DNA from 3 places in the Streptomyces sp. NPDC060035 genome. Region 1 is predicted to be linked to each of the others. Evidence: riboswitches for the same ligand, from Rfam matches in the RefSeq annotation. Region 1 holds a riboswitch; each other region holds the start of a gene.
The links. A riboswitch is a leader RNA that binds a small molecule or an ion and turns the genes downstream of it on or off. The one in region 1 is predicted to bind S-adenosylmethionine.
Positions count from the first base shown of each region.

Region 2: linked by a shared signal. The riboswitch ahead of ACFWBQ_RS37900 (aminotransferase class V-fold PLP-dependent enzyme) and the one ahead of ACFWBQ_RS01345 (hypothetical protein) in region 1 are both predicted to bind S-adenosylmethionine.
Region 3: linked by a shared signal. The riboswitch ahead of thrC (threonine synthase) and the one ahead of ACFWBQ_RS01345 (hypothetical protein) in region 1 are both predicted to bind S-adenosylmethionine.

Region 1 is NZ_JBHWVO010000001.1:295,779-306,352, reverse strand. It holds gene ACFWBQ_RS01380 (tetratricopeptide repeat protein) at 1-438, opposite strand, end outside; gene ACFWBQ_RS01375 (hypothetical protein) at 435-818, opposite strand; gene ACFWBQ_RS01370 (CU044_5270 family protein) at 941-2,008, opposite strand; gene ACFWBQ_RS01365 (RNA polymerase sigma factor) at 2,005-2,649, opposite strand; gene ACFWBQ_RS01360 (FG-GAP-like repeat-containing protein) at 3,049-5,076, shown strand; gene ACFWBQ_RS01355 (cytochrome P450) at 5,305-6,600, shown strand; gene ACFWBQ_RS01350 (cytochrome P450) at 6,597-7,820, shown strand; SAM riboswitch class IV at 7,947-8,057, shown strand; gene ACFWBQ_RS01345 (hypothetical protein) at 8,107-8,517, shown strand; gene ACFWBQ_RS01340 (arabinan endo-1,5-alpha-L-arabinosidase) at 8,796-9,779, shown strand; gene ACFWBQ_RS01335 (family 43 glycosylhydrolase) at 9,761-10,574, shown strand, end outside.
Region 2 is NZ_JBHWVO010000059.1:184-8,123, reverse strand. It holds gene ACFWBQ_RS37935 (Ig-like domain-containing protein) at 1-332, shown strand, start outside; gene ACFWBQ_RS37930 (hypothetical protein) at 385-786, opposite strand; gene ACFWBQ_RS37925 (heme-copper oxidase subunit III) at 983-1,603, shown strand; gene ACFWBQ_RS37920 (c-type cytochrome) at 1,659-2,468, shown strand; gene ACFWBQ_RS37915 (Rieske 2Fe-2S domain-containing protein) at 2,465-3,517, shown strand; gene ACFWBQ_RS37910 (cytochrome bc complex cytochrome b subunit) at 3,514-5,139, shown strand; gene trpD (anthranilate phosphoribosyltransferase) at 5,262-6,326, shown strand; SAM riboswitch class IV at 6,409-6,525, shown strand; gene ACFWBQ_RS37900 (aminotransferase class V-fold PLP-dependent enzyme) at 6,698-7,940, shown strand, end outside.
Region 3 is NZ_JBHWVO010000010.1:155,564-166,137, forward strand. It holds gene nagA (N-acetylglucosamine-6-phosphate deacetylase) at 1-234, opposite strand, end outside; gene ACFWBQ_RS18285 (ROK family protein) at 234-1,166, opposite strand; gene ACFWBQ_RS18290 (ABC transporter substrate-binding protein) at 1,457-2,674, shown strand; gene ACFWBQ_RS18295 (DUF3263 domain-containing protein) at 2,685-2,924, shown strand; gene otsB (trehalose-phosphatase) at 3,022-3,882, shown strand; gene ACFWBQ_RS18305 (trehalose-6-phosphate synthase) at 3,879-5,255, opposite strand; gene ACFWBQ_RS18310 (glucosyl-3-phosphoglycerate synthase) at 5,312-6,262, opposite strand; SAM riboswitch class I at 6,416-6,543, shown strand; gene thrC (threonine synthase) at 6,562-7,857, shown strand; gene ACFWBQ_RS18320 (MoaD/ThiS family protein) at 7,885-8,160, shown strand; gene ACFWBQ_RS18325 (cold-shock protein) at 8,585-8,791, shown strand; gene groL (chaperonin GroEL) at 9,103-10,574, shown strand, end outside.

The DNA of each region.
Region 1 (10,574 bases):
GTCACCCATGTGGAGAGCGCCGCCGCTGAAACAGGAGTCGACGATGACGACCTTGTGTCTGGCCCTGGCACGGGAGACGAGCCTGCGGATGTCGTCGTACGGGACGGAATGGTGGGTTCGCTGCGGATGGGAAGCGCTCGTGCTGAGGTAGAGACCCTCGCTGCGCGGGCCGAGGTGTCCATGGCCCGAGTAATAGAAGAGCAGCAGGTGTTGCGCAGCGTCACATGCCTCGTAGAGGGCGTCCAGCAGCTCCCCGGGACCTGCGTCGTCAGGGACGGTATGGCAGTGGCTTTCGGACAGTCCGCCTGTTCCCGGCGCGGTGAGTGACTCGGCGAGTGCGGGGACGTTGTGACGCACGCCGTCGAGCGCGCTGAAATGGGTGTACCGATGTACGCCGAAGAGGACCGCCCGGGACGCCTTCGCCTCGTCGGGCGTCACGTCCCCGGCTCTTCGTCGCTCGGCCCGTCCGATTCGAGACGGCGCAGGACGGCGGACAGTTCGGCGGGAGACAGATTGCCGATATCGACGGTCGTCGAGCCGTGGGTCAGGAGTCGAGCTCCGCCCACCGCTCGGTCGGGCTCTGTCGCCTTCCGCGTGGCTCGCCAGGTGGCGTAGGCGATGGCGAAGCTCGCCAGGTCTGTTCCATGCCCCAGAATGATGTCCAGGGCATCGAGGGTGCCCATGGCTCGAGCGGAACCACGGGCATCGTGGCAGATCGGCTCGGTCGGCAGGTCCGTCGTTCCAGGGTCCCGCCGCAACCAGCTGTGCAGATCCGCGACCGCGAAGTCGTCACCCTCGCCAAGAATTCGGATGCGCAATGTCCCACCGTCCTCTGCCTCAGCAACAGGATCTCAGCTTAAGCCAGTTGATCGGCGTGCCGACGGTTCAGGGACGGAGTGGTCCACCAGCACGGCGGGGGCGCTGTGCCCCCGCCGTGCCCTCAGGCTGTCGTCGTCGGTTCCTCGCGGAGTGCGTCGACCACGGCCCGCTCCAGGACCGCGGAGACATGGATCAGGGTGCCCTTCCTGCCCCGTTCCGTGTCCCTGGTGAGGTAGCTGCGCTCGCCCAGATACACCAGAGTGTTCCGGTCGAAGATCCAGGCGGTGCGCTCGTGCCGGGTGTTCTCACGTGCGACACCGATGCCACGGCGGCCGGCCGCGTCCACCGCTTCGGGGTCCTCGGTCACACCGGGGATACGGGCCGCGGCCTTGTAGAGGGCCGCAGCCGTCTTCGGCGGCATGACCGTCTCCCTGAGCAGCTCGCCGACACGGTCGAAGACGTCCTGGTCGGCGTTCCGGTCCTCCGGCGGGGTGTTGCTGATGTCCTGCGAGCGGGTGGTCTCGGTGCGGAGCCGGTCCAGCAGGACGTCGGGGTCGGTGGGCAGCGAGGCCAGCCAGGCGTACGTGGGCCGGTCCAGGCCCGCCGGGATGCCGACGGGGGATTCGCCGTCCGGTACTCCGACCTCGATCGGCCAGTACTGCGCGTTCTCGTGGATCAGGCCGACGTCGAGCACCGGGCCCGGCTTCTGCGTCATCCAGACCTTGCGTACGTGGGGCGGGCTCAGCTTCACCGGTCCGCCGAGCCCGCCATCGTTCTGCGTCTGCTTGCTCTTGACGTAGACGAACTGGTCTCCGGCAACCGGCAGTTCATCGCTCCTCGCGGCGACCGAGGCGATCCGGTCGAGCAGGACGGCCGCGTCGCGCGATGTCCCGGCCTCGGTGCGGGGGGCGGTGGCGGACGGTGCCTGCGCGCTGTCGCGGTCCGTCACGGCGAGGGTGGTGACCAGGATTCCGGTCAGGGCCATCGCGGCGGCGGGGAGCAGGACGGCGGGGCGCAGCAGTCGTTGGCGGGGGGCGGCGCGGCCGGTGTCCTGGTCGATCAGATGCATCAGGGTGTCCTTGTGGTGGAGATGGCGCCCCGGCGGCAGGTCCCGTTCCACCGGGACCGGCAGGAGCCGGGCCAGTTCCTCGCGCTCGGCCCGCTCGGGACCGGAAGGCGTGGGGTTCATCGGGCTTCCTCCTGGATGGGCAGGGCCACGAATGCGGCCTCGCTCTTTACCTCTCCGCGACCGGACAGCGGTTCCCGTCGCAACGTGCCCGGCCGTGCACCGAGTTGCTCGTCGGTGAGGCGGCGCAGTCGCGTACGGGCACGGGACAGGCGCGAACGTACGGTGCCGACCGGAACACCCAGGGCCTGCGCCGCCTGTACGTAGTCCAGCCCGGACCAGACGCAGAGTGCGAGCACCTCACGCTCCTGGCGGCGCAGCCGGCCCAGTGCCTGCTGTACGGCGGCGAGCTGCCGCGCGTCGTCGATGCGGCCGGCCGCCGTGTCGGCGAAGTCCGTCACCGGTTCGGGGTCCGGGCGCCGGGCCAGGAAGGCAAGCCGCCGACCGGTACCGCGGTTGGCGTTGCGCGCCTTGTTCGTGGCGATGCCGAGCAGCCACGGTCTCAGCGAGTCACCCTCGGGCTCCACGCTCTGTCCGGTGCGCCAGGCCGCCAGGAAGGTCTCGGACATCACTTCCTCGGCCGTCGACCAGTCACCCGTCAGCCGGTAGGCGTGGTTGTAGACCGTCCGCGCATGTTCCTCGTAGAGCTCGGCGAAGGCTTCGCGGTCGCCCGCTCTGATCCGTGCCCGTTGTTGTGCGCGCATGCGCTCCCGATCTCCCTGTCCGTTACACCTCACACCACCTACCTCTCCGGACGACGTTGTGGGTTCCCGTGAGCCGTGTCATATCTGCTGCCGGGGAGGGGTCTGTCCGCTTTCGACGGCACGGTCGCCCTCGTCCTGCCAGGCGCAGCCTGATCGCCGGCAGCGCGTCATATCCGGTGCCCGTCATCCGACTCGCGTGAAACGGCGGCGAAGACAGCCTCGTTCGGGCTGGTCCAGGACGGCGCCCCGGTGATCTAATCAGCGGCGACTTTGCCGGGTCGAACATACGTCCCCCTGATGGCCGGGGGTGCGACATCTTCGGGACGGCGGAGCGAAGTGCGCCCGTGTGGGGCACGGACGCACTCTCTCGTCCAGTGAACAAGGGGGATGAACAGCCGAATGAAGAGACGTTCTGGAATAGTAAGCGCCGCTGTCGTGTGCGCCCTGCTCGGTCTGCAGGCCGGTGCCGGCAGTGCGAGCGCCGTGGTGAACGGTGAGCAGCCGGTGGCTGTCGCGTCCACCGCCGACGCCGGTGGCACGACTGAGTTGCCCGACGTCAGCGCCGTCTCCGCCACCTCCGACGTCGGGACGCGGACAGCTGCCGTACGGGCCAGTGGCACCGCCCCCCGCCACGACTACAACGGCGACGGCCGCAGTGACATGGTCGCCTGGTACGACTACAGCGACGGCCACGACGCCATGCGCACCTTCCTCGCAGGTGCGGACGGCAAGTTCCCTGCCCCCGGCGTGGGCTGGGAAACGGCCGGCGACACCTTCTCGGCCGACCGTATGAAGCGTGTCACCGGTGATTTCAACGGTGACGGGACGGGTGACGTCGCCGCCTTCATCGGCTACGACGACGGACGGGTCACCCTCTTCACCTGGCTCGGAACAGGCAGCGGTACGTTCGCCGCTCCCTTCTCCTCCTGGACCGCGGCCCCCGGTAACTGGACCTTCGATGCCATGACCGCCCAGGCCGGTGACTTCGACGGCGACGGCCGCGACGACGTCGCTGTCTGGTACGACTACGGCAACGGCGACGACAAGCTCTTCACACTCCTTGCCGATGTCAACGGCGGTTTCGCCGGACACTTCTCGTCCTTCGCCCGCGTCGACGCAGACGGGTGGCACGTCGAGCGCATGAAGTTCGTCACCGGCGACTTCAACGGTGACGGTCGCGACGACCTCGGTGCCCTGTACGGCTACGACTCCGGCACCGTGACGCTGATGTCCTTCGCCGCCAAGCCCGACGGCGGATTCAACGAGCCCGTCCACGGCTGGGAGTCCACCGGCTGGCAGTTCGGCCGGGCGAGCGTGCATTCCGGTGACTTCGACGGCGACGGCCGCGACGAATTCGCCGCGTGGTACGACTACGGCGACGGTCACGACGCCCTGATCAGCTTCGACCTCGACGCCGAAGGCAAGTTCGGCAACCGTCGCGAGATACTGAACATCGTGGCGGGCTCGTACGACCGGAACCAGATGCACATCGTCACCGGCGACTACAACGGTGACGGTCGCGACGACCTCGCCACCCTCTACGGATACAGTGACGGACGGGTGAAGACCATTACCTTCACCGCCAAGGACGACGGCAACCTCAACGCTTCTCTGCACAGTTGGGAGGCTGCCACCGGCTGGACCTTCGACAGAGTCCACATGATCGAACGCTACAACAGCCACCCGCCATTGCCCATCTGCCCGACGGTCTACGGGCACGGCGGCTACCCCACCGACGCGAACCCTTGGGAACGGGACCAGGTTCGTCAGCCGAACCACCCGAAGGGTCTCGCGCAGCAGAAGAGCTGGGGAGCGGGCGGTGTGGAGGCCGACCTCCAGCTCACCAAGGACGGCACCAAGGGTGTGATGTGGCATAACAGCACGACCAGAGGCCTGACGGGCACAAGCGCCGATATTTCGGAACTCTGGTGGGCTACCGGCGCCGACCAGCTCAAGGGCCGCACGATCGACCGCGGTCCGTACACCGGTGAGACCGTGTACACCTTCCGCGAATGGCTCGACAGTGCCAAGAGCCAGCAGATGGCTGCTCTGGTGGAGCTCAAGGGCGCGAGCAGGCAGTCGCTGCTCAGCAGCAACTCGGCTATCCGCGACGCCGGGTGGAACGAAGTCATCGCGCCCATCTCGGAACGTGCCTCCGCGCAGAAGATCATGATCTACACGGGTGACACCGAGTTGAGACCCGAGCTCGAGAGGCGCATCGAGGCAGCAGGTCTCGGCGCCACGCTCACGGGTCACCCCAACTGGGTCGACACGGTCGACTGGGAGGAGCCTGCTCCGGCGGCCTCCGGCAACTACACCTCGTGGCAGGACAAATTGACCCGGTACGGCTCCCCGGTCACCTCGGTGCCGCTGGCCACCACATGGACGAAGGAGTTCGCGTCCTGGCTGAACGGAAAGTGCCTCTGACGCTCGGAGCGAGCGTGGGGGACGGCAGCGCTGCCGTCCCCCACGCGTCGGTGACGGCCGGGAAGCTGTCCGTTTCGAACATTCAGGGAAGAGCCTGGGAAGCCTGTGATCGTCAAAGGTCGAAGATCGGCGCGATTGACGCCCACCGCTTCACCCAACCTCCTTATAGTGGTCCCGCGTTGATCGTATGGCCGCAACGCGCGAAGCCGTCTCCCAGGAGTCCGTACGATGACGACCCCTCCTCAGTCCGCCGCGCCCGCATCCGGCGGTGGCTGCCCCGCGCACGCCGCCACCGCCCCCGTACCGCTCAGCGGGCCGGAGTTCCACACCGCGCCGCAGGCCCTCTACCGGACCATGCGGCACGAGTACGGGCCCGTGGTGCCGGTCGAGCTCCCCGGCGGCTTCCCGGCCTGGCTGATCGTCGGCTACCGGGAGCTCCACCAGGTCACCAGCGACGGTGAGTTGTTCCCGAGGGATGTCGGGCTGTGGAACCAGTGGGAGCACATTCCCGAGGACTGGCCGCTGCTTCCGATGGTCGGGCGGCCCATGCCGTCCATCTACTTCACCGCGGGCGCCGAACACCGGCGGCATGCCGAGATGGTGGTGCCCGCCCTCGAGAGCGCCGATCCGTTCGAGATCCGGGGGCACTGCGAACAGCTCGCCGACCGGCTCGTCGACGGCATCTGCAGCCGGGGAACGGCCGATCTCGTGGCCGAATTCGCCGAACCGCTGCCCGTTCTCGTCCTGGCCCGGCTCGTCGGCTTCCCCGACGCCGAAGGGGCGGACATCGCCCGGGTCCTGAAGGACCTGGCCGACGGGGGACCGGGCGCGCAGGAGGCGTACGGCCGGTTCGCCGAGCACATGCAGCGGCTCGTGGCGGCCAAGCGGGACGCGCCCGGGGACGACGTCACGTCCCGGATGCTCGCCGACCCCGAGCCCTTCACCGATCAGGAGTACGCGCTCGACCTCATGGCCATCACGGCCGCAGGCCACCTGACCACCGCCGACTGGATCAGCAACTCCCTGCGGCTGATGCTCACCGAGGACCAGTTCGCCGACTCGCTCTCCGGCGGCCGGCGCAGCGTCGGCGACGCCATGAACGAGGTCCTCTGGGAGGAGAGCCCGACCCAGATCCTCGCCGGCCGCTGGGCCGTCCGCGACACCCGGCTCGGCGGACGGACGATCCGGGCCGGGGACATGCTGCTGCTCGGGCTGGGGGCCGCCAATACCGACCCTCTCGTACGCCAGGACCTGGGGTCCGACGGCGGCGCGAGGCACAGCAGCAACAGCGCGCATCTGGCGTTCAGCCATGGTGAGTACCGCTGCCCCTTCCCCGCGCAGGAGATTGCCGAGACCATCGCCCGTACCGCCATCGAGGTCATCCTCGACCGGCTGCCCGATCTCGAACTCGCCGTCCCCGCAGAGGATCTCGTCCGGCGGCCGTCCGCCTTCCTGCGCGGGATGAACGCGCTCCCCGTCCGCTTCGCTCCCGTACGTTCACGTTCGACAGGAGACCTGCTGTGAACTGCCCTCACGCGACCGTGGTCATCGATCCCATGGTCCAGAACCTCGACGGTGAGACCGAGCAGCTGCGCCAAGCGGGCCCGCTCGCACGCATCGAGCTGCTGGGGGTCCCGGCGTGGACCGTCACCCGGCACGCCGAGGCGCGTCACCTGCTCGTCGATCCACGGCTGGTGAAGGACCTGGACGCCTGGGGGCTGTGGCGGAGCGGGGAGGTCACCCATGCCTGGCCGCTCATCGGAATGATCGATGCCGGGCGCTCGATGTTCACGGTCGACGGCGGGGAGCACCGGAGGCTGCGGACCAAGACCTCCCAGGCGCTCACCCCGCGCAGGCTCGAGGCGATCCGCCCCGCCATCGAGAAGTTCACCGAGGAGCTGCTGGACGCGCTCGCCGAGCAGGGCAAGGACGGTGTCGTCGACCTCAAGGCCGTCTTCGCCCAGCCGCTGCCGATGCGGGTCGTCGGACTGCTGATGGGGGTGGACGAGGCGCAGTTCCCCATGCTGACGAAGCAGTACAAGGCCTTCTTCTCCATGCTCACCCCGCAGGAGGAGCGCCTGGCACTGCTGCAGGAGCTGGACGTCTTCTACACCGACCTCGTACGGGAGAAGACGGCGCGGCCCACCGACGACCTCACCAGCGCCCTGATCCTGGCCGACGAGGGCGGCGAGCCGCTCACGGAGGAGGAGGTCGTCGGCAACCTCAAGGCCATGGTGGCCGCCGGGCACGAGACCACGATCGGGCTCATCCTCAACGCCGTACGCGCTCTGCTCGCCCACCCCGACCAGCTGAAGAGGGTGCTCGACGGAGAGATCCCGTGGGAGACGGTGGTCGAGGAGACGCTGCGCTGGGACACGCCCACCACGCATCTGCTGATGCGCTTCGCCACGGAGGACATCCAGGTCGGCGACCAGGTGATCGCCGAGGGGGAGGGCGTGGTCATCTCCTACCGGGTCATCGGACGCGATGCCGAACAGCACGGCGAGGACGCCGACTCCTTCGACATCACCCGCGCGACACCGATCCGGCACATGACCTTCGGTCACGGCCCCCACATCTGCCCCGGTGCCGCGCTGTCACGCGTGGAGGCAGCCATCGCTCTCCCCGCCCTCTTCGCGCGGTTCCCCGCGCTCAAGCCGGCGATACCGGACAGCGAGATCCGCAAGCTGCCGGTGATGACGCAGAACGACATGGAGGCCTTCCCCGTCCTGCTGCACGGCTGAGGCGAATTCGACGAGGAGAACGTGTGCAAGGGCGTGGATGCGTACGGGCGTTGCGTCACGCCCGTACGCGCGAGGGCGGCGTACGCAAGCCCGGACGCCGTCTCGGCTCCTGTTAGGCTTTTGATGGGTCATGAGTTCCAGTGGAAAGCCCCGGCTCGCTGGACGGCACCCCGCTCCGCTGCGGGTGCTCCGGGTGACGACCCGCCCCGCGCGGCATCGTGCGGGGAACAGCGGACCACCGGGGTCGGGCCCCCGGGGTCCAGGACCCCGGAAGGCGACAACGGCCATGCTCCCTCACCTCATTCACAGCGACGCCTGCGCGCGGTACGCGCCCGGCCACCACGTGCACTGGATCCACGCCAAGAAGTGCGTACAGGAACCCGGCCAGGCTGTGGAACTGCTCCTGACTGCGGGCGATGTCCGCGACGACGGCTGGCTGGTGCTGCGCGCCGCCTTCGAGCACCCCGGTGGCCTGCCCGAGGTGTGGATGCATGCCCCCGCCGATCTGCGGGAGTTGCTCACGGATCACCGCGGGCGCGTCTACTGGCTCCCGCGCTGGCACGCGCTGCGGTTCGTGGGCCTCGGCGGTGAGGCGACCGGGCTGGTGAATGTCGGAACCGAGGGCGGTCCGCTGTGTGAATCCGCCGCACCCGATCGGCAGCAGACCGGTCGCGGGAACTTCACCTACGGGCTGTAGCCAACTGGTCCACGGAATAGTCGCGTTCGGCCGGTTCCACCCCGATATGGGTGGGCCGGCCCGTTCGTGATCCCGGACACGGTCCGGGTTTTCGTTGAATGCGCGCTCAATCCGTTGACGCAAGACGTGTTCGATTCTACGGTCCCGTCCGGGCCGGCCGTCCGAAGTGACGAGCACCATTCGACCGGTCGAACAAATCGATGTCATGCACATGGCAACCTCTCCGTCCTCGTTGACGACTGCCGGGTACCTCCGACACGACCGAAGAAGGTCTCCTGATGAGCCGCATCCCGAGAAGAATTCCGCGAAGGACCCTCGCCGCCCTGCCCGCCGCACTTCTGCTGGCGCTCGTGCCGACGAGCGCGTCCGCGTACCCCAACCCCGGTGCCGTCAACGGCGACATCGTCGTCCATGACCCCACCATGATCCGGAGCACGTCCGGCCAGTACCTGCTCTACTCCACCGGCGAAGGCCTCCAGCTCCGCACCTCCACCGACCGCACCTCCTTCGGGCGATCGGGCAACGCCTTCACGACGAAGCCGAGCTGGTGGAAGAACTACTCCTCCGCGTCCGACCCCTGGGCCCCGGACATCTCCTACCGCGGCGGCACGTACCTGATGTACTACGCCGTTTCGTCCTTCGGGTCGAACACGTCGGCGATCGGCCTCGCGGCCTCCACCACCGGCCAGGCGGGCAGCTGGAGCGACTACGGGATCGTCTACACCTCGAACTCGTCGAGCGACTACAACGCCATCGACCCCAACCTCTTCGTGGACGACGACGGCAAGTGGTGGATGTCCTTCGGGTCCTGGTGGACCGGCATCAAGATGATCCGCATCGACCCGTCGACCGGAAAGCAGTACGCCGGAGACACCGCGCGCCACTCGCTCGCCTCCCGCCCCACCGGGACCAAGGCCGTCGAGGCGCCCTCGATCGTGAAGCGCAACGGCTACTACTACCTCTTCGCCTCGTACGACACCTGCTGTGCGGGCACCAGCTCCACGTACAAGATCAAGGTGGGCAGGGCGACCGGTGTCACCGGGCCCTACAAGGACCGCAACGGCGTCAGCATGCTCAGCAACGGCGGCACCCCCGTCATGGAGTCCCACGGCCGCTACATCGGCCCCGGCGGCCAGTCGATCCTCGCCGACTCCGACGGCGACCTGCTCGTCTACCACTACTACGACGGCCAGGACAACGGCACTCCGAAGCTCGGCGTCAACCTACTGAACTGGAGCAGCGGATGGCCCGTCGCCTACTGACCCTGCTGAGCACCCTCCTGCTGGCGCTCGCGCTGGGGCAGCCGGCCTCCGTACAGGCCGAGCCGGCCCGGTCGCCGTCCGCGCGGGCCGCCGAGGGGCGTCCGTACACCAACCCGATCAAGGCGCAGAAGGGAGCCGACCCCTGGATCTCGTACCACGACGGCAACTACTACCTGGTGTCGACCAGTTGGACCGACGTCATCACCATGCGCAAGTCACCGACCCTGGTTGGGCTCGCGACGGCGCCGAGCGTGCAGGTCTGGCAGGGCGACGCCACCTCGCGCTGCTGCAACATCTGGGCACCCGAGCTGCACTACTCGGGCGGCCGCTGGTACCTCTACTTCGTCGCCGGGCAGAACATCGCCGACTACAACCCCACGCAGCGGGTGCATGTGCTGGAGAGCGCGGGTACGGACCCGACGGGCCCCTACACGTACAGGAACCAGCTCGGCAGCACCTGGATGCTGGACCCGAGCGTGCTCACCCTCAACGGCTCGATGTACCTGCTGGGCAGTGCGAGCGGCGGCGGTACACAGAACCTGGTGATCGCGCCGATGTCGAACCCGTACACACTCAGTGGATCGTTCTCGACGATCTCCACGCCGACGTACGACTGGGAGAAGTCGGGCGGCACGGTGAACGAAGGTGCCGAGGTGCTGCAGCGGGGCGGCAAGACGTTCATCGTCTACTCCGCCAGCGGCTGCTGGACCCCCGACTACAAGCTGGGGCAGCTCACCCTGACCGGTTCCAACCCGCTGTCCGCTTCCTCCTGGACGAAGAAGTCCACCCCTGTCT
Region 2 (7,940 bases), on a different contig from region 1:
ACCTCCCGGTCTACTACGCGACCCGGGTGACCTGGAGCGGCGAGTACGTCCACGCGGCTCCCTGGTCGACGGGCGCGCAGGGCAACGCGAACGTCAGCCACGGCTGTACCGGGATGAGCACCGCCGACGCCGAATGGTTCTTCGACACCGTGCGCGAGGGCGACATCGTCAAGGTCGTCGGCAGCGAGGGCGAGACGATGACGCCGTTCGACAACGGCTTCGGCGACTGGAATCTGCCCTGGGACACCTGGCAGAAAGGCAGCGCCCTGCAGCGCGGCACGCCGGACGCGGGCACCAACGTCCAGACGGCGCGGCTGCGCCCCCAGGTCTGATCCGGGGGTGCGCCGCCCCTCAGGAGGACTTCGGCCGGGGGCCCCGGGACTCTCAGGCCTCTACGGAGAGTCTGCTGCGCAGCAGGGCGGCCAGGGCATCCGCGAAGTCGACCGGGTCGACCGGGTGGGTCACCGCGGAGTCGGCGCGGCTCCACGTGGCCAGCCAGGCGTCCTGCGGGCGCCCGATCAGCAGGAGCACCGGCGGGCAGTTGAAGATCTCGTCCTTGATCTGCCGGCAGACGCCCATACCGCCCGCCGGAGCCGTCTCGCCGTCCAGCACGCAGACATCGACACCGCCCCCTTCCAGTGCGCTCAGCACGGCCGGCAGGGTCGCGCACTCCAGGAACTCCACCTGGGGCACGTCGGCCGCAGGCCTGCGGCCGGCTGCCAGCCTCACCTGTTCACGGGTGTTGGCGTCGTCGCTGTAGACCAGGACCGTGGCGGTCGGCTGCATTGTTCCTCCGTGACATCTGTGTCTTCGGGGCGCTCTGAGCTCTCGGGGCATGAACCGTTGGGCGGATCGTACTCCGGCGGACAGCCTGTCAGCACCGTTGATGACGGCGTTTCGATGGGCTGTTCGGTGAGGACACACCCCACTGACACACCGAACGGCACCCCCCGGAGTGAGGGCGGGATAAGCGACCGACATAATGTCGGTCGTGGCGACAGCAACGACAGTAGAAACCGGGCACGCGCACCCGTCGGTCAATCGACCGAACCTCACCAGCGTCGGAACCATCATCTGGTTGAGTTCCGAGCTGATGTTCTTCGCGGCCCTCTTCGCGATGTACTTCACCCTGCGATCGGTGATGGGACCCGAGCACTGGAAGGAGATGGCTCACCATCTGAACTTCCCGTTCTCGGCGACGAACACCACGATCCTGGTGCTTTCCTCACTCACCTGCCAGCTCGGCGTTTTCGCCGCGGAGCGGGGCGATGTGAAGAAGCTCCGCACCTGGTTCAGCATCACGTTCGTGATGGGTGCGATCTTCATCGGAGGCCAGGTCCTCGAGTACACCGAGCTGGTCAAGGACGCGGGTCTCTCCCTGTCCTCCGACCCGTACGGTTCGGTGTTCTACCTGACGACCGGCTTCCACGGTCTGCATGTGACAGGCGGTCTCATCGCCTTCCTGCTCGTACTCGGCAGGACATACGCGGCCTCGAGATTCACTCACGAACAGGCCACCGCCGCCATCGTCGTGTCCTACTACTGGCACTTCGTCGATGTCGTGTGGATCGGCCTGTTTGCCACGATCTACATGATCAAGTAACCGGGCTCGCACCCACACACCATCGACGCAGAAGATCCTGACACCGGGGTAATCCGTGAAAAAGCTCTCCGCACGACGACGCCATCCTCTGGCGGCGGTCGTCGTACTACTCCTCGCGCTGGCGGCTACCGGGGGGCTGTACGCCGCGTTTGCGCCTGCGGGTAAGGCGCAGGCAGACGAAACCGCCCAGTCCCTCGCCATCGACGAGGGTAAGAAGCTCTACTCCGTAGGCTGCGCCAGCTGCCACGGAACCGGCGGTCAGGGCACCACCGACGGGCCGTCCCTCGTGGGCGTCGGCTCCGCCGCCGTCGACTTCCAGGTCGGTACCGGACGTATGCCGGCTCAGCAGCCGGGTGCCCAGGTACCGAAGAAGCCGGTCATCTACACCCAGGCCGAGATCGACCAGCTCGCGGCGTACGTCGCGTCCCTGGGCGCCGGTCCGATCACGCCGACCGAGAGTCAGGTCGATCCCGCGGGCGCGGACGTCGCCCGGGGTGGTGACCTGTTCCGTACGAACTGCGCGCAGTGCCACAACTTCACAGGTGAGGGCGGCGCGCTGACATACGGCAAGTACGCCCCGAACCTCGAAGGCGTGAGCCCGAAGCACATCTACCAGGCCATGCAGACCGGCCCGCAGAGCATGCCGTCCTTCCCCGACAGCACCATGCCGGAGAAGGAGAAGAAGGACATCATCGCGTACATCAAGACCGTGAACGGTGACGACGCCGAAACCCCCGGTGGCCTCAGCCTGGGTGGTCTCGGACCGGTCAGCGAAGGTCTGTTCGCATGGATCTTCGGGCTCGGCGCCCTGATCGCAGTTGCCGTTTGGGTCGCGGCCCACACCGCTAAGGCCAAGAAGTCATGAGTAGCCAAGAGATTCCAGAAGAGGTCCTGCCCGCAGAGCAGGACACCGCGCACGGCGCGGTAGAGAGTGCCGGCGATCCGTTCGCCGACCCGGGGCTGCCGGCCCACCGGCCGCGCATCCAGGACATCGACGAACGGGCTGCGCGCCGCTCCGAGCGAGCCGTCGCCTTCATGTTCACGCTGTCCATGCTGGCGACGATCGCTTTCATCGCGTCCTACCTCATTTTCCCGGTCGACCAGATCGTCTACATCTGGCCGTTCGGGCATGTGAGCTCGCTCAACTTCTCCCTGGGTCTGACCCTGGGTGTGGCGCTCTTCTGCATCGGCGCAGGCGCCGTCCACTGGGCGCGCACCCTGATGTCCGACGTGGAGGTCGCCGACGACCGGCACGCCATCCAGGCCGAGCCCGAGGTCAAGGCGAAGGTTCTCGCCGACTTCGCGGAAGGTGCCGAGGAGTCGGCGATCGGGCGGCGCAAGCTGATCCGGAACACCATGTTCGGTGCGCTGGCCCTGGTGCCGCTCTCCGGCGTGATGTTGCTGCGCGACCTCGGTCCGCTGCCGGAGAAGAAGCTCCGCTCGACCCTGTGGGCCAAGGGCAAGCAGCTCATCAACATGAACACGATGGAGCCGCTTCGTCCCGAGGACGTCGTCGTCGGTTCGCTGACCTTCGCCATGCCCGAGGGCCTGGAGGAGGACGCGCACGACTTCCAGACGCAGATCGCCAAGGCTGCCCTGATGATCATCCGCATCGAGCCGGAGAACATCAAGGACAAGCGTGAGCGTGAGTGGGCCCACGAGGGAATCGTGGCCTTCTCCAAGATCTGTACCCACGTCGGCTGCCCGATCAGCCTGTACGAGCAGCAGACGCACCACGTGCTCTGCCCGTGCCACCAGTCCACCTTCGACCTCTCCGACGGCGCCCGCGTCATCTTCGGTCCGGCCGGTCACGCCCTTCCGCAGCTGCGGATCGGTGTGAACAGCGAGGGCAACCTCGAGGCGCTCGGCGACTTCGAAGAGCCCGTCGGTCCTGCCTTCTGGGAGCGCGGATGAGTACTGCGACGGATTCAAAGCGCAAGGCGCCCGCCGGTGAGCGGGTAGCAGACTGGGCGGACGGCCGGCTGGGCATTTACGGCCTGGCCAAGGCCAACATGCGCAAGATCTTCCCGGACCACTGGTCCTTCATGCTCGGTGAGATCTGCCTCTACAGCTTCATCATCATCATCCTCACGGGTGTGTATCTGACGCTGTTCTTCCACCCGAGCATGAACGAGGTCGTGTATCACGGCTCGTACGAGCCGATGCAGGGCATCCGGATGTCCGAGGCCTATGCCTCGACGCTGGACATCAGCTTCGACGTCCGTGGCGGTCTGCTCGTACGGCAGATCCACCACTGGGCCGCGCTGATCTTCCTGGCCGGCATGTTCGTGCACATGATGCGCGTCTTCTTCACGGGTGCGTTCCGCAAGCCCCGTGAGATCAACTGGATGTTCGGCTTCCTGCTGTTCGTGCTGGGCATGTTCACCGGGTTCACGGGCTACTCGCTCCCGGACGACCTGCTCTCCGGTACGGGTGTCCGCTTCACGCAGGGCGCCATCCTGGCGACGCCGATCGTCGGTACGTACATCTCGATGTTCCTGTTCGGCGGAGAGTTCCCCGGCGGCGACTTCGTCGCGCGGTTCTACTCGATCCACATTCTGCTGCTGCCGGGCATCATGCTCGGCCTGGTCGTGGCCCACCTGATCCTGGTCTTCTACCACAAGCACACGCAGTTCGCGGGTCCCGGCCGGACCAACAAGAACGTCGTCGGCATGCCGCTGCTGCCGGTGTACATGGCGAAGGCCGGAGGGTTCTTCTTCCTGGTCTTCGGTGTCATCACCGTCATCGCGGGCATCGCCTCGATCAACCCGATCTGGGCGCTCGGTCCGTACCGCCCGGACCAGGTGTCCACCGGCGCCCAGCCCGACTGGTACATGGGCTTCGCCGAGGGTCTGATCCGAGTGATGCCGGGCTGGGAGATCAACCTGTGGGGTCACACGCTCGTCCTGGGCGTGTTCATCCCGCTGATGGCCTTCGGCCTGGTGCTCGGCGTGATCGCGGTCTACCCCTTCATCGAGTCCTGGGTCACCGGGGACAAGCGCGAGCACCACATCCTGGACCGCCCGCGCAACGCCCCGACCCGTACGGCCTTCGGTGTCGCCTGGATCACGGAGTACTTCATCGTCTTCGTGGGTGGTGGAAACGACCTGTGGGCCACGCACTTCCACCTGTCGCTGAACGCCATCTCGTGGTTCGTCCGGATCTTCATCTTCGTGGGCCCGGTCATCGCGTTCATCGTGACGAAGCGGATCTGCCTCGGCCTCCAGCGCCGCGACAAGGAGAAGGTGCTGCACGGACGTGAGTCCGGCACCATCAAGCGCCTGCCGCACGGTGAGTTCGTCGAGATCCACGAGCCGCTCAGCCAGGGGCAGCTGCACACGCTCACCGCGCACGAGCAGTACAAGCCGGCCGAGATCGGCCCGACGGTCGACGAGAACGGTGTCGAGCGCAAGCCTTCGGCGCTGCAGAAGCTGCGGGCCAAGCTCAGCAAGAGCTACTACGGCGAGCAGAGCCAGATCGCCAAGCCCTCTGCCGAGGAGTACAAGGAGATCACCAGCGGCCACGGCCACCACTGATCACCTGAGCTGATCGCCACAGCAGGAGCCCCGTCCATTCGATGGACGGGGCTCTTCGCTGTCCCCGGGGCTGGATAGGGTGGGGCGATCCCCTTATCGGCTGTGGACCCCAGGAGCGGACCATGAACGTTGTGACCCCGGACGGCGGCGACAGCGTGGCGGCCCGTTCCTGGCCCGGCGTGCTGATGCCCCTCCTGCGCGGCGAGAGCCTGACGGCCGAGGACACCGCGTGGGCCATGGACCGCATCATGAGCGGCGAGGCCACCGACGTACAGATCGCCGGCTTCGCGATCGCCCTGCGGGCCAAGGGCGAGACCGTCGACGAGGTCACCGGACTCGTACGCGCGATGTACGAGCACGCCCACACCATCCAGGTGCCGGGCCGCACGGTCGACATCGTGGGCACCGGTGGCGACCTGGCCAAGACGGTCAACATCTCCACCATGTCGGCGATCGTCGTCGCCGGGACCGGCGCCAAGGTCGTCAAGCACGGCAACCGCGCCTCCTCCTCGGCGAGCGGGGCATCCGACGTGCTCGAGAAGCTCGGCGTCAATCTTGAACTGACGCCCCGGCGCGTCGTCGAGGTCGCCGAGGAAGCGGGCATCACCTTCTGCTTCGCAGTGAAGTTCCACCCCGCCCTGCGGTACGCGGCGAGGGCCCGCAAGGAGCTCGGCACGCCGACCACCTTCAACATCCTCGGCCCGCTCACCAACCCGGCCCAGGTGCGCTCCCAGGCCATCGGCGTCGCCGACCTCAAGATGGCGCCGATCGTCGCGGGCGTGCTCGCCGACCGGGGCAATTCGGCGCTCGTCTTCCGGGGCGACGACGGCCTCGACGAGCTGACCACCACGGCGACCTCCCGGGTCTGGATCGTCCGGGACGGAGCCGTGCGCGAAGAGGCGTTCGACCCGCGGGACGTCGGCCTGGAGCTGGTGCCGGTCTCGGCGCTGCGCGGTGCCGACGCCTCGTTCAACGCGGACGTCGCCCGCCGGATGCTTGACGGGGAGACAGGTCCCGTACGCGAGGCGGTACTCCTCAACTCCGCTGCCGCACTGGTCGCGCTGGACCCGGGCGAGGGCACGCTGAGCGAGCAGATCGCGGCCGGGATCGCGAGGGCCGCGGAAGCGATCGACTCGGGATCCGCCAAGCGGGCGCTGGAGCGCTGGGTGGCCGCCAGCAACGCCTGAGGGCAGGACGTGAGTCGGGGCGCAGTCCGGATCGCGGACTGCGCCCTTGCGCATGCGGGCAGGTATGGCAAGATGCTGCGCAGGTCATGAGTGACAGCGAATAGGCCCCGGCTCGCTGTCCGGCAACCCTCCGTCCGTGGCGGGGTGCCCCGGGTGAAGACCAGGCCGCAGGCAGCGAGGTCTGTGGCAAGCGCGGGCCCCTAGGCATCTGTGAATGCCATCCCCCGGGGTCCTGGTCCCCAGGGAGCCTCTTGTGAGCAAGCGAATGCGATAGGGCTCAACGCCCTCTTCCGCACACCCTTTTCTCTTTCCCTGCGCTGCCGCGTATCTGCCGGCGCCGGGTTTTCGCCTGCCTGTTACGGGAGTTCGCCATGTCTGTCTCCACCGCTGTCGTCGACCAGTCCATTTGTGCCCCGCTGCCGGTTCTGGGTGCGGACGTCACCGTTCCGCTGGTTACCGGCGGTGAAGTCGCCTATGCCGCCCTCGACTACGCGGCGAGCGCCCCGGCGCTGCAGCGGGTGTGGGACGACGTGGCCGCCTACGCCCCGTACTACGGCAGCGTGCACCGCGGTGCCGGCTATCTCTCGCAGCTCTCCACCGACCTTTTCGAGAGCAGCCGCGTCACCGTCGCGGAATTCCTCGGCTGCCGCGCCGAGGACCAGGTGGTCTTCACCCGCTCGACGACGGACTCCCTCAACCTGCTGGCCGCCGCGCTCCCCAAGGACTGCCAGGTGTTCGTGTTCGAGACCGAGCACCACGCCTCGCTGCTGCCCTGGCGCGACGCCCGGGTGACCTACCTCGACGCCCCCCGAACCCCGGCCGAGGCAGTCGTGACGCTGGAGCGGGCGCTGGCCGACCGCGACCCCCACGGGCCCGCACTGGTCTGTGTGACGGGCGCGTCGAACGTCACCGGTGAGCTGTGGCCGGTGAAGGAACTGGCCGCCGCCGCCCATGCGCACGGTGCCCGGATCGTCCTCGACGCCGCACAGCTGGCGCCCCACCACCCCGTGGACATCACGGAGCTGGACGTCGACTGGGTGGCCTTCTCCGGGCACAAGCTGTACGCGCCGTTCGGCTCGGGCGTCCTCGCCGGCCGGGCCGACTGGCTGCGGGACGCGGAGCCGTATCTCGCGGGCGGCGGCGCCTCCAGGAAGGTCGCCCGGCGCACCGACGGCGGTGTGGACGTGGAGTGGCACACCACGGCGGCCCGGCACGAGGCAGGATCGCCCAACGTGATCGGCGTCTACTCCATCGCCGCCGCCTGCAGGGCCCTGACCGAGGCCGGGTTCGACCAGCTGGTCACGCGTGAGCAGCAGCTGGTCACCCGGGTCCGCGAGGGCTTGGCCGAGGTCCCCGAGGTCAGGGTGCTCTCCCTGTTCGGGGACGACGCCCCGAGGGTCGGCGTCATCTCCTTCGTGGTCGAGGGCTGGAACAGCTCGCACTTCGCCGCGGCGCTGTCCGCCGAGTACGGCATCGGGGTCCGCGACGGCCTGTTCTGCGCCCACCCGCTCGTACGGACCCTGCTGGGCAGCGAGCCGCAGGACCCGGGCGAGTGCGGTGCCCCGGAGGCGGAGCCGGGCGAGAGGTCCCTCAACGCCATCCGGGTGAGCTTCG
Region 3 (10,574 bases), on a different contig from region 1:
CAGGGCGTCCTCGGCGGTGCCGGTGGCGAAGGACGCGCCGCCGCCGCCGTGGTTGTGCATGTCCACGAAACCGGGGACCACCCAGTGGCCCGAAAGGTCGACGGTCCGGGCGCCCTCCGGCGTGCTGCCGGCGATCCGGGTGCCCTCGACGATCACCCGGCCGTCCTCGACCGTCCCGGTGGGAAGCACCACCCGGGCACCTGCGAGAACTGTGCTGTCTGCGCGTCCGGCCATCAGGCGGATACCTCCGTGGAGAGAAGATCCCAGGCGAGCAGCCCTGCGCCCAGGCATCCGGCGGTGTCCCCGAGGGCCGCCGGGACGATGTGAGGCAGCTTCTGGAACGTGACGCGTTCCTCGACAGCCGCACGCAGTGGTGTGAACAAGGTTTCCCCTGCCTCGGCCAGGCCGCCACCGATGATGAGCGTGCGGGGGTCCAGCAGGGTGAGCGCGGTGACCAGCCCGGCGGCGAGTGCGTCGACGGCGTCCTGCCATACGCGCTGTGCGGCTGGATCTCCCGATTCCACCGCTTTCGCGCAGTCCGCGGCATCGGCGTCCGGGTCCCCGGACGCGGCGGCCCAGGCCCGGGTCACCGCGGACGCGGAGGCCAGGGTCTCCAGACAGCCACGCTGGCCGCAGTTGCAGTCCGGGCCGTCCGGCCGGACCACGATGTGGCCGATCTCGCCCGCGTAACCATGAGCACCCGCCTCGATGGTGCCCGCGATGCCGATGGCCCCGGCGATGCCGGTGCCCAGCGGCACGAACAGGAAGCGGTCCGCGCCCCTGCCCGCGCCGATCCGGCCCTCGGCGAGGCCGCCGGTCCTGACGTCGTGACCGAGCGCGACGGGCAGGCCGCCGAGCCGCTCACCGAGCAGTCTCCGCAGCGGCACGTCCCGCCAGCCCAGGTTGGCGGCGTAGACCGCGATCCCGCGCTCCGCGTCGACGATCCCGGGCACGGCGATCCCGGCGGCGACGGCGGGCGCACCGAAGTGCTCCTCGCCGTGCGCGCGCAGATCCGTCGCGAATCCGAGAATGGTCTCGACCACCGCATCGGGCCCGCGCTCGCGGCCGGTGGCCCGGCGCGCCTCGTGGAGCAGGGTGCCGTCGGCCCCGACCAGTGCGGCCTTCATTCCTGTGCCGCCCACATCGAGGGCGATGACGTGTCTCACGGGAGACAGTTTCGCCCGGCGACCCCTAAAAGGTCTAGTCCACTATCGCGGTTTGTTGACCATGCATACAAAATGACCGTGCGGTGTGCCCGGCCCGTCCCGCTTGTAACCGGTCCCGACGGGTCGGATAGATTGCCGAATCGATACTGCGGTGGTGTAGACCTCTGCGGTGGACGTGGGGCAGGATCGCGGCTCATCGCCGGATCCGACATCGGTGCGAACCCAGAGGGAGGGGCAGGTCTGTGCAGCGGCGCTTGGTGGGTCTGACCGCGGCGGCGGCCGCATTCGGCATGACGGCGACGTTGTCGGGCTGCGGCACGGAGAGCGGCTCGGGGGAGGTCACCCTGAAGTTCGTCGCGGCCGACTACGGCACCGGGGCGGAGAACAGCTCCGAGAAGTACTGGGGCGACGTCGCCGGGAAGTTCGAAAAGGCCAACCCCGGCATCAAGGTGGACGTCGACGTCTACTCGTGGAAGGACGTCGACCGCCAGGTCGCCGACATGGTGAAGGCGGGCAAGGCCCCCGACATCGCGCAGATCGGCGCGTACGCCGACTACGCCAGTGCGGGCAAGCTGTACGCCGCCGACGAGATGCTCGCCATCCGCACCGAGTCCAACTTCCTTCCCTCGCTCAGCGACGCGGGCAAGGTCGACGGACAGCTGTACGGTCTGCCGTTCGTGGCCAGCACCCGGCTGCTCTTCTACAACAAGGGCCTGTTCGCGAAGGCGGGCATCGATGCCCCGCAGACCTGGGACGACATCCAGAGCGACGCGGACGCGCTCGAGCAGCGCGATGTGACCTACCCCTTCGCCCTCCCGCTCGGCCCCGAGGAGTCCCAGGCCGAGACCATGATGTGGCTGCTCAGCGGCGGCGGCGGCTACACGGACGACATCGGTTCGTACAGCATCGACTCCCAGCAGAACGTCGCCACCTTCCGGTGGCTGAAGGACAACCTCGTCGGCAAGGGCCTCACCGGCCCCGTCGCCCCCGGCAAGCTCGACCGGGCGACGGCTTTCGACGCATTCACGAAGGGCGAGGTCGGAATGCTCAACGGCCACCCGACGCTGATGCAGGAGGCCGAGAAGAAGGGCATCGACGTCGGCATGGTCCCGCTGCCCGGGATCGACGGACCCTCCAAGGGCTCGATGGGCGTGGCCGACTGGATGATGGGCTTCAAGGAGAACGGCCACCGCGAAGAGATAGGCAAGTTCCTCGACTTCGCGTACAACGACGACAACGTGCTGGCCTTCGCCGACGAGTACGACCTGCTGCCCGTGACCGGCAGTGCGTCCGGGGCGATGGAGACGGACGCGAAGTACAAGGCGCTGCACGAGTTCCTGGAGGCGCTGCCGAACTCCCAGCTGTACCCGTTCGGCAAGACGTCCTGGGCGCAGGCCAGCGAGGCGATCAAGGGGAAGATCGGTTCGGCCGTCGAGCCGAACGGCAACCCGGAGAGCGTCCTCGGGGAGATCTCGACCGCGGCACGTCAGGCGGAGGCCGCGGAGTAGGTTGGTTGATATGACCGCCGACGACGACCCGCTCTCCGACCAGGAGCGTGCGGTGCTGTCCCTGGAGCGGCGCTCCTGGGCCGGACCCGGCGCGAAGGAACGGGCGATCCGGGAGCAGCTCGGCATCTCGCCGGTGCGCTACTACCAGCTCCTCAACGCCCTGATCGACGACCGCCGGGCGCTGGCGGCGGACCCGGTGACGGTGAACCGGCTGCGCAGGGTGCGGGACGCGAGACGCGGGCGGCGCTGACCCGGCGCCGGCAGCTCCGCCGCACGGATGTCCTCGATCGCCGGCCCGGCTCGATCGTGGCGCACCACGATCGCCCCGTCACCGATACGCTCGAAGCATGGGCAGCAACCCGGACCACCCCCTGCCGACCCCGTCCACCCAGGCCGGCCGTGAAGGCCTCGCCGCACTCCTCGCCCGCCCCGACCGCGCCGTGATCGCGCTCGATTTCGACGGCACCCTCGCCGACATCGTCCCCGACCCGGAGCAGTCCCGCGCCCATCCCGGCGCCGTACCCGCGCTCGCCGCGCTCGCACCGCAGGTCGCCTCCGTCGCCGTGATCACCGGCCGCCCCGCGGGCGTCGCGGTCCGGTACGGCGGCTTCGCCGGGGTGCCCGGCCTCGATCACCTCGTCGTCCTCGGGCACTACGGCGCCGAACGCTGGGACGCCGTCACCGGCACCGTGCACGCCCCCACACCGCACCCCGGCGTCGCCGCCGTCCGCGCCGAACTCCCGGGCGTCCTGCACGAGGTGGGTGCCTGGCACGGCACCTGGATCGAGGAGAAGGGGCAGGCCCTCGCCGTACACACCAGGCGGGCCGACGACCCGCAGGCGTCGTTCGAATCCCTGCGCGAACCTCTCGGGCATCTCGCCGCCCGTCACGGGCTGATCGTCGAACCGGGCCGCCTCGTCCTGGAGTTGCGCCCGCCGGGCATGGACAAAGGTGTGGCACTCGCGGAGTACCTACGGAAGACGGAGGCCGAGTCCGTGCTGTACGCCGGGGACGATCTGGGCGACCTCGCCGCGTACGCCGCAGTGGAGAAGCTCCGCGCCGAGGGTCCGGACGGCACCCCGGGCCTCCTGGTCTGCAGCGGCACCGAGGTTCCCGAACTCGCCGAGCGTGCCGACCTGTTGCTGCCGGGCCCGGCAGCCGTGGTGGGCCTGCTGGCAGCCCTGGCCCGGCAGCTCCGAAAGCCCTAACCGCGCAGCGCGTCCAGCTGGTCCAGGAACCACTGCTGCGGCGGCAGCGCGGTCGCCGCAGCAGCCAGCCGCTTCGTGCGCGCGCCCCGCTCGCCGTCCTCCATCGTCAGCGCCTCGTGCAGCGCCGCCGCCGTGGCCGACACGTCGTACGGGTTGACGACGATCGCGTCCTCGCCGAGCTCCTCGTACGCCCCCGCCTCCCGCGACAGCACCAGCGCGCAGCCGGTGTCGGAGACGACCGGGACTTCCTTGGCGACCAGGTTCATGCCGTCGCGGATCGGGTTGACCAGGGCCACGTCCGCCAGCCGGTACGCCGCGAGCGAGCGGGCGAAGTCGTCGTCGACGTGGAGGATGACCGGGGTCCAGCCCTCCGTGGCGTACTCCGCGTTGATGCTGTCGGCGACCCGCTGCACCTCGGCGGTGTAGTCGCGGTACACGGTGAGGTCCTGCCGCGAGGGGTAGGCGAACGCCACGTGCACCACGCGTTCACGCCATTCGGGGTGTTCCTCCAGCAGCGCCCGGTAGGCGTGCAGCCCGCGGACGATGTTCTTGGAGAGCTCGGTGCGGTCCACCCGCACGATCGTCCGCCTGCCGGGGCCCACCTGCTCCCGCAGTGTCTCCATCCGCTCGTCCACGTCGGCCTCGTGGGAGCGGCGGCGCAGGAAGTCCGCGTCGGCGCCCAGCCCGTGCACCCCGATCCGGGTGTGGCCGGTGCCGCCCAGGATCTCCGTGCAGCAGCCGATGAACGCGTCCGCCCAGCGGCGGGTCAGGAACGCGGCCCGGTCGGCGCCCAGGATGCCGCGCAGCAGCTGCTCGCCGATGTCGTCGGGCAGCAACCGGAAGTAGTCGACGGGGGCCCACGGAGTGTGCGAGAAGTGGCCGATCCGCAGGTCGGGGCGGAGCTCGCGGAGCATGCCGGGCACCAGCGACAGGTGGTAGTCCTGAACCAGGACCGCCGCACCCACGCCCGCCTCCTCGGCGAGGGCCTCGGCGAAGGCACGGTTGTACGCCTCGAAGGACGCCCACTGCCGCCGGAATCCGGCGTCGAAGACCGGCTCCAGCGGCGTCTGGTAGATCATGTGGTGCACGAACCAGAGCACCGAGTTCGCGATGCCGTTGTACGCGTCGTCGTGGACCCCGGCGTCGATGTCGAGCATGCGGACGCCGGGCTCTGCCACACCCCGCCGGACCGCCTCGCGGTCGCCGTCACCCAGGGCCGCGCACACCCACAGCTTGTCCTCGACGGCGCTCAGGCCGGAGACGAGGCCGCCCCCGCCCCGCTTCGCATCGAGCGTGCCGTCCTCGCGCAGCGCGTAGGACGCGGGGCCGCGATTGGACGCGACGAGGACCTTGGCAGTGTGCTCGGAGACCATGTACCCGAACCTAGCCCGTTCGGTGAGCCGCCAAACGCGAAGCCCACCGCGAAACGTCACGCCGCGTGGCGGGACGCGTACTCCGCGATCTCGCGCATCGGCGGCCGCTCCTCGGTGTCCACCGCGTGGGTGTGCGGTACGAAGCCGTTCTCGCCCCGTTCGAACTGGGTGAGAACGGGCCGCACCAGATGCCCCCGGGAGAGCCTCAGCTGGGCCGTGCGGTAGATCGCCGCCGCCATCCGGCCGAGTGCCTGGCCGTCCTGGTGGCGGTGCTTGCGTACGCCGACGTCCACCTGCGCCAGCGCGTCCAGGCCCACCGTGTGCAGTGCGTCGACGAGCAGGCCCAGCTCCACTCCGTAACCGACGGGGAAGGGGAGCCGTTCGAGCAGGGAGCGGCGTACGGCGTACTCGCCGCCCAGCGGCTGGACGAAGCCGGCCAGCTGCGGCCAGTGCAGATTGAGCAGAGGGCGCGCCACCAGTTCGGTGACCCGGCCGCCCTGGCCTGCGGCTTCTCCGAGCGGGCGGTCGTACATGGCCTTGACGAACTGCACCTCGGGGTCGGTCAGCAGCGGGCCGACGATCCCGGAGACGAAGTCCGCCGAGAAGTCCTTGAGGTCGGCGTCGATGAAACAGACGATCTCACCGCTGGTCACCAGCAGTGACCGCCACAGCACCTCGCCCTTGCCGGGTACGGCCGGTATCCGGGGGAGTATCGCGTCCCGGTGCACCACCCTGGCACCCGCCCGACGCGCCACCGCGGCGGTGGCGTCGGTGGAACCGGAGTCGATCACCACCAGTTCGTCGACGAGCTGGACCTTCTCCATCAGCTCGCGCCGGATCTCCTCGACGATCTCGCCGACCGTCGCCTCCTCGTTCAGGGCGGGCAGGACGACGCTCACTCCGGCGCGGTGCGGATCCCTCGCTCGCGCGGCCGTGAGGCGTTCCAGCGGGCGGTCGGCAGCCGACCAGGAACGCCTGGTCAGCCAGCGTTCCACCTCTTCCAGCACGGTCGATACTCCCTGTATGTGATCCATCTCGCGGTTCGGACGACTATCTCAATCGTCCGGGGCTTCGGTTACAGTCTTGAACAACGCGGATGGCCCTCGCATGTCGGGGTCGGTCCGCGAATAAATGCCCGGATCGATGGTCCGGTGCCATAGCGCTCATCCAGAGGGACTGAGGGAACGGCCCGTTGAAGTCCCGGCAACCCTCCTGCCGACCGCGAGGTCACGGTGGGGAAGGTGCCAATTCCGTCTTGTGGCGAAATACGTCGCAAGGAAGATGAGGAGAAAGGGCCTCCGCCATCGTGTCTGTTCAGACAGTTGCAGCGAACACCGAATCTTCTGCCGTGGACCTGGGTTCCGCCGCAGCGCTTTCCTGCCGCGAATGCGGCGAGCGTTTCGAGCTCGGTCCCATTTTCGCCTGTGCGTCCTGTTTCGGGCCGCTCGAAGTGGCGTACGACCTGCCGAGCGGCTCCCCCGAAGAGCTGAAGAAGCGCATTGCCGACGGTCCCGACAACATCTGGCGCTATGCGCCGCTGCTGCCGGTCCCCGCCGATGTCGCGGACAAGCCCAACATCAACCCCGGCTTCACGAAGCTGGTCAAGGCCGACAACCTCGCCCGTGAGCTGGGCGTCACCGGCGGCCTGTACGTCAAGGACGACTCCGGCAACCCGACGCACTCCTTCAAGGACCGTGTCGTCGCCATCGCCGTCGAGGCCGCCCGCGCCTTCGGTTTCACCACACTCTCCTGCTCCTCCACCGGCAACCTCGCCGGTGCGGTGGGCGCAGCGGCGGCCCGCGCCGGCTTCCGCTCGTGCGTGTTCATCCCGCACGACCTGGAGCAGGGCAAGATCGTCATGGCCGCGGTGTACGGCGGCGAACTGGTCGGCATCGAGGGCAATTACGACGACGTCAACCGCTTCTGCTCGGAGCTCATCGGCGACCCGCTCGGCGAGGGCTGGGGCTTCGTCAACGTCAACCTCCGGCCGTACTACGGCGAGGGCTCCAAGACGCTGGCGTACGAGATCTGCGAGCAGCTCGGCTGGCAGCTGCCCGACCAGATCGTCATCCCGATCGCGTCCGGATCGCAGCTCACGAAGATCGACAAGGGTCTGCAGGAGCTGATCAAGCTCGGCCTGGTCGAGGACAGGCCCTACAAGATCTTCGGTGCCCAGGCGGAGGGCTGCTCCCCGGTCTCCACCGCCTTCAAGGCCGGACACGACGTCGTGCGGCCGCAGAAGCCGAACACGATCGCCAAGTCCCTGGCGATCGGCAACCCGGCCGACGGCCCGTACGTCCTGGACATCGCCCGGCGCACCGGCGGTGCCGTCGAGGACGTCAACGACGAGCAGGTCGTCGACGCGATCAAGCTGCTGGCCCGCACCGAGGGCATCTTCGCCGAGACCGCGGGCGGTGTCACGGTCGGCGTGACGAAGAAGCTGATCGACGCCGGTCTGCTCGACCCGTCGCTGACCACGGTCATCCTGAACACCGGTGACGGCCTGAAGACGCTGGACGCCGTCGCCCCGACGACCGGCCTGTCGGCCACGATCCGGCCCAGCCTGGACGCGTTCCGCGACGCGGGCCTCGCGGCCAGCTGACCACCCGAGACCGAAGGAAGGCACCCCATGAGCGTCAAGGTCCGTATCCCCACCATCCTCCGCACCTACACGGGCGGTCAGGCCGAGGTCCCGGCCGAGGGCACGATCCTCTCCGAGGTCATCGAGTCCCTTGAGAAGAACCACCCGGGCATCGCCGCCCGCGTCCTGGACGACCAGGGCAAGCTGCGCCGCTTCGTGAACGTGTACGTCAACGACGACGACGTGCGCTTCGAGGGCGGCCTGCAGACGGCCACCCCGGAGGGCGCCGGCATCTCGATCATCCCGGCCGTCGCCGGAGGCTGACCGTCCTGTTCGACTTCGCAGCGTGAACACCATTGCCCCCTCCGCAAGAGAAGCGGAGGGGGCAATTCTGCATGGTTGAGCGCGGTACAGTTGGGGAAGTCCCCTCCGCTGCCTGTGCCGCCCGCATATGAGAATGCGCCCGGTCGCGATAAGAAGCAGCCAAAGTACGTGAACCCATTGCGCCATAAGTGGCCTTTGTCAGGCCCGACTTGCCCTGGAATCTCACGAGTTCTGCCTATCCGGGCGTTCAGCCATGCCCAGAATTCTCGTCCGATTGACCTGTTGCAGAGGGCAGTTGGGCAGATACATTCGGCCGCGGTCGACGCGTTCCGGCGCACGCCACCCTCTCCTGTCGGAGGGTGAGTTCTGACCCGGGCCCGCGAAGTGCGGTCCTGTGCAAGGGCCAGTAATAGGGGAGTTAGGCATGGCTCAGGGCACCGTCAAGTGGTTCAACGCGGAGAAGGGGTACGGCTTCATCGCGGTCGACGGTGGTGCGGATGTTTTCGTCCACTACAGCGCGATCCAGATGGACGGATACCGCACCCTCGAAGAGGGTCAGCGAGTTGAATTCGAAATCTCGCAGGGCCAGAAGGGGCCGCAGGCGGACATGGTCAAGCTCGCCGTCGGCTGAGCTCGGCGCGGTCGGCCAACGACACTACTCACACACGCAGGGCCCGTACCTCCGAAAGGGGGTACGGGCCCTCCGTGCGTCCGGCGCGGCCCCTCGTGGGTGTCCACATTTGGAGGGGGACGCTTGCACTCGCAGGGGTCGAGTGCTAATCATTGGCGTTAGCACTCTCCAGGTGAGAGTGACAGAACTTGGACCGGGCCGGTGAGGCCCGCAGGCTCAGTGGGGCAAGGAACCGCTGAGCACGCTGGCCGTCCGTCGCGGGCGCCTCTCGGTCCGGAGAAATCCACCCCTGTCCGGGAGGACCACTTCACATGGCCAAGATCATCGCGTTCGACGAGGAGGCACGGCGCGGTCTCGAGCGCGGGATGAACCAGCTCGCCGACGCCGTCAAGGTCACCCTCGGCCCCAAGGGCCGAAACGTCGTCCTCGAGAAGAAGTGGGGCGCGCCCACGATCACCAACGATGGTGTTTCCATCGCCAAGGAGATCGAGCTCGAGGACCCGTACGAGAAGATCGGTGCGGAGCTGGTCAAGGAGGTCGCCAAGAAGACGGACGACGTCGCCGGCGACGGTACGACCACCGCAACCGTTCTCGCCCAGGCGCTCGTCCGCGAGGGCCTGCGCAACGTCGCCGCGGGTGCCAACCCGATGGCTCTCAAGCGTGGCATCGAGAAGGCCGTCGAGGCCGTCTCCGCCGCTCTGCTGGAGCAGGCGAAGGATGTGGAGACCAAGGAGCAGATCGCTTCGACGGCCTCCATCTCCGCTGCCGACACCGAGATCGGCGCCAAGATCGCCGAGGCGATGGACAAGGTCGGCAAGGAAGGCGTCATCACCGTCGAGGAGTCCCAGACCTTCGGTCTGGAGCTCGAGCTCACCGAGGGTATGCGCTTCGACAAGGGCTACATCTCGGCGTACTTCGCGACCGACATGGAGCGTATGGAGACGTCGTTCGACGACCCGTACATCCTGATCGTCAACTCCAAGATCAGCAACGTGAAGGACCTCCTTCCGCTGCTCGAGAAGGTCATGCAGTCGGGTAAGCCGCTGCTGATCATCGCGGAGGATGTCGAGGGCGAGGCTCTGTCGACCCTGGTCGTCAACAAGATCCGTGGCACCTTCAAGTCCGTCGCCGTCAAGGCTCCGGGCTTCGGTGACCGCCGCAAGGCCATGCTCGGCGACATCGCCATCCTCACCGGTGGCACCGTCATCTCCGAGGAGGTCGGTCTCAAGCTCGAGAGCGCCGGCGTCGACCTGCTCGGCAGCGCCCGCAAGGTCGTCATCACCAAGGACGAGACCACGATCGTCGACGGAGCGGGTGACAGCGACCAGGTACAGGGCCGCGTCAAGCAGATCCGTGCCGAGATCGAGAACTCCGACTCGGACTACGACCGCGAGAAGCTCCAGGAGCGCCTCGCGAAGCTGGCCGGCGGCGTGGCCGTCATCAAGGCCGGCGCCGCCACCGAGGTGGAGCTCAAGGAGCGCAAGCACCGCATCGAGGACGCGGTGCGCAACGCCAAGGCCGCTGTCGAGGAGGGCATCGTCGCCGGTGGTGGCGTCGCGCTGCTGCAGGCCACGGCCGTCTTCGAGAAGCTCGACCTGACGGGCGACGAGGCCACCGGAGCCAACGCCGTCAAGCTCGCGCTGGAGGCCCCGCTCAAGCAGATCGCCATCAACGGTGGTCTCGAGGGTGGCGTCATCGTCGAGAAGGTGCGCAACCTGCCGATCGGTCACGGCCTCAACGCCGCGACCGGTGAGTACGTCGACATGATCGCCGAGGGCATCAT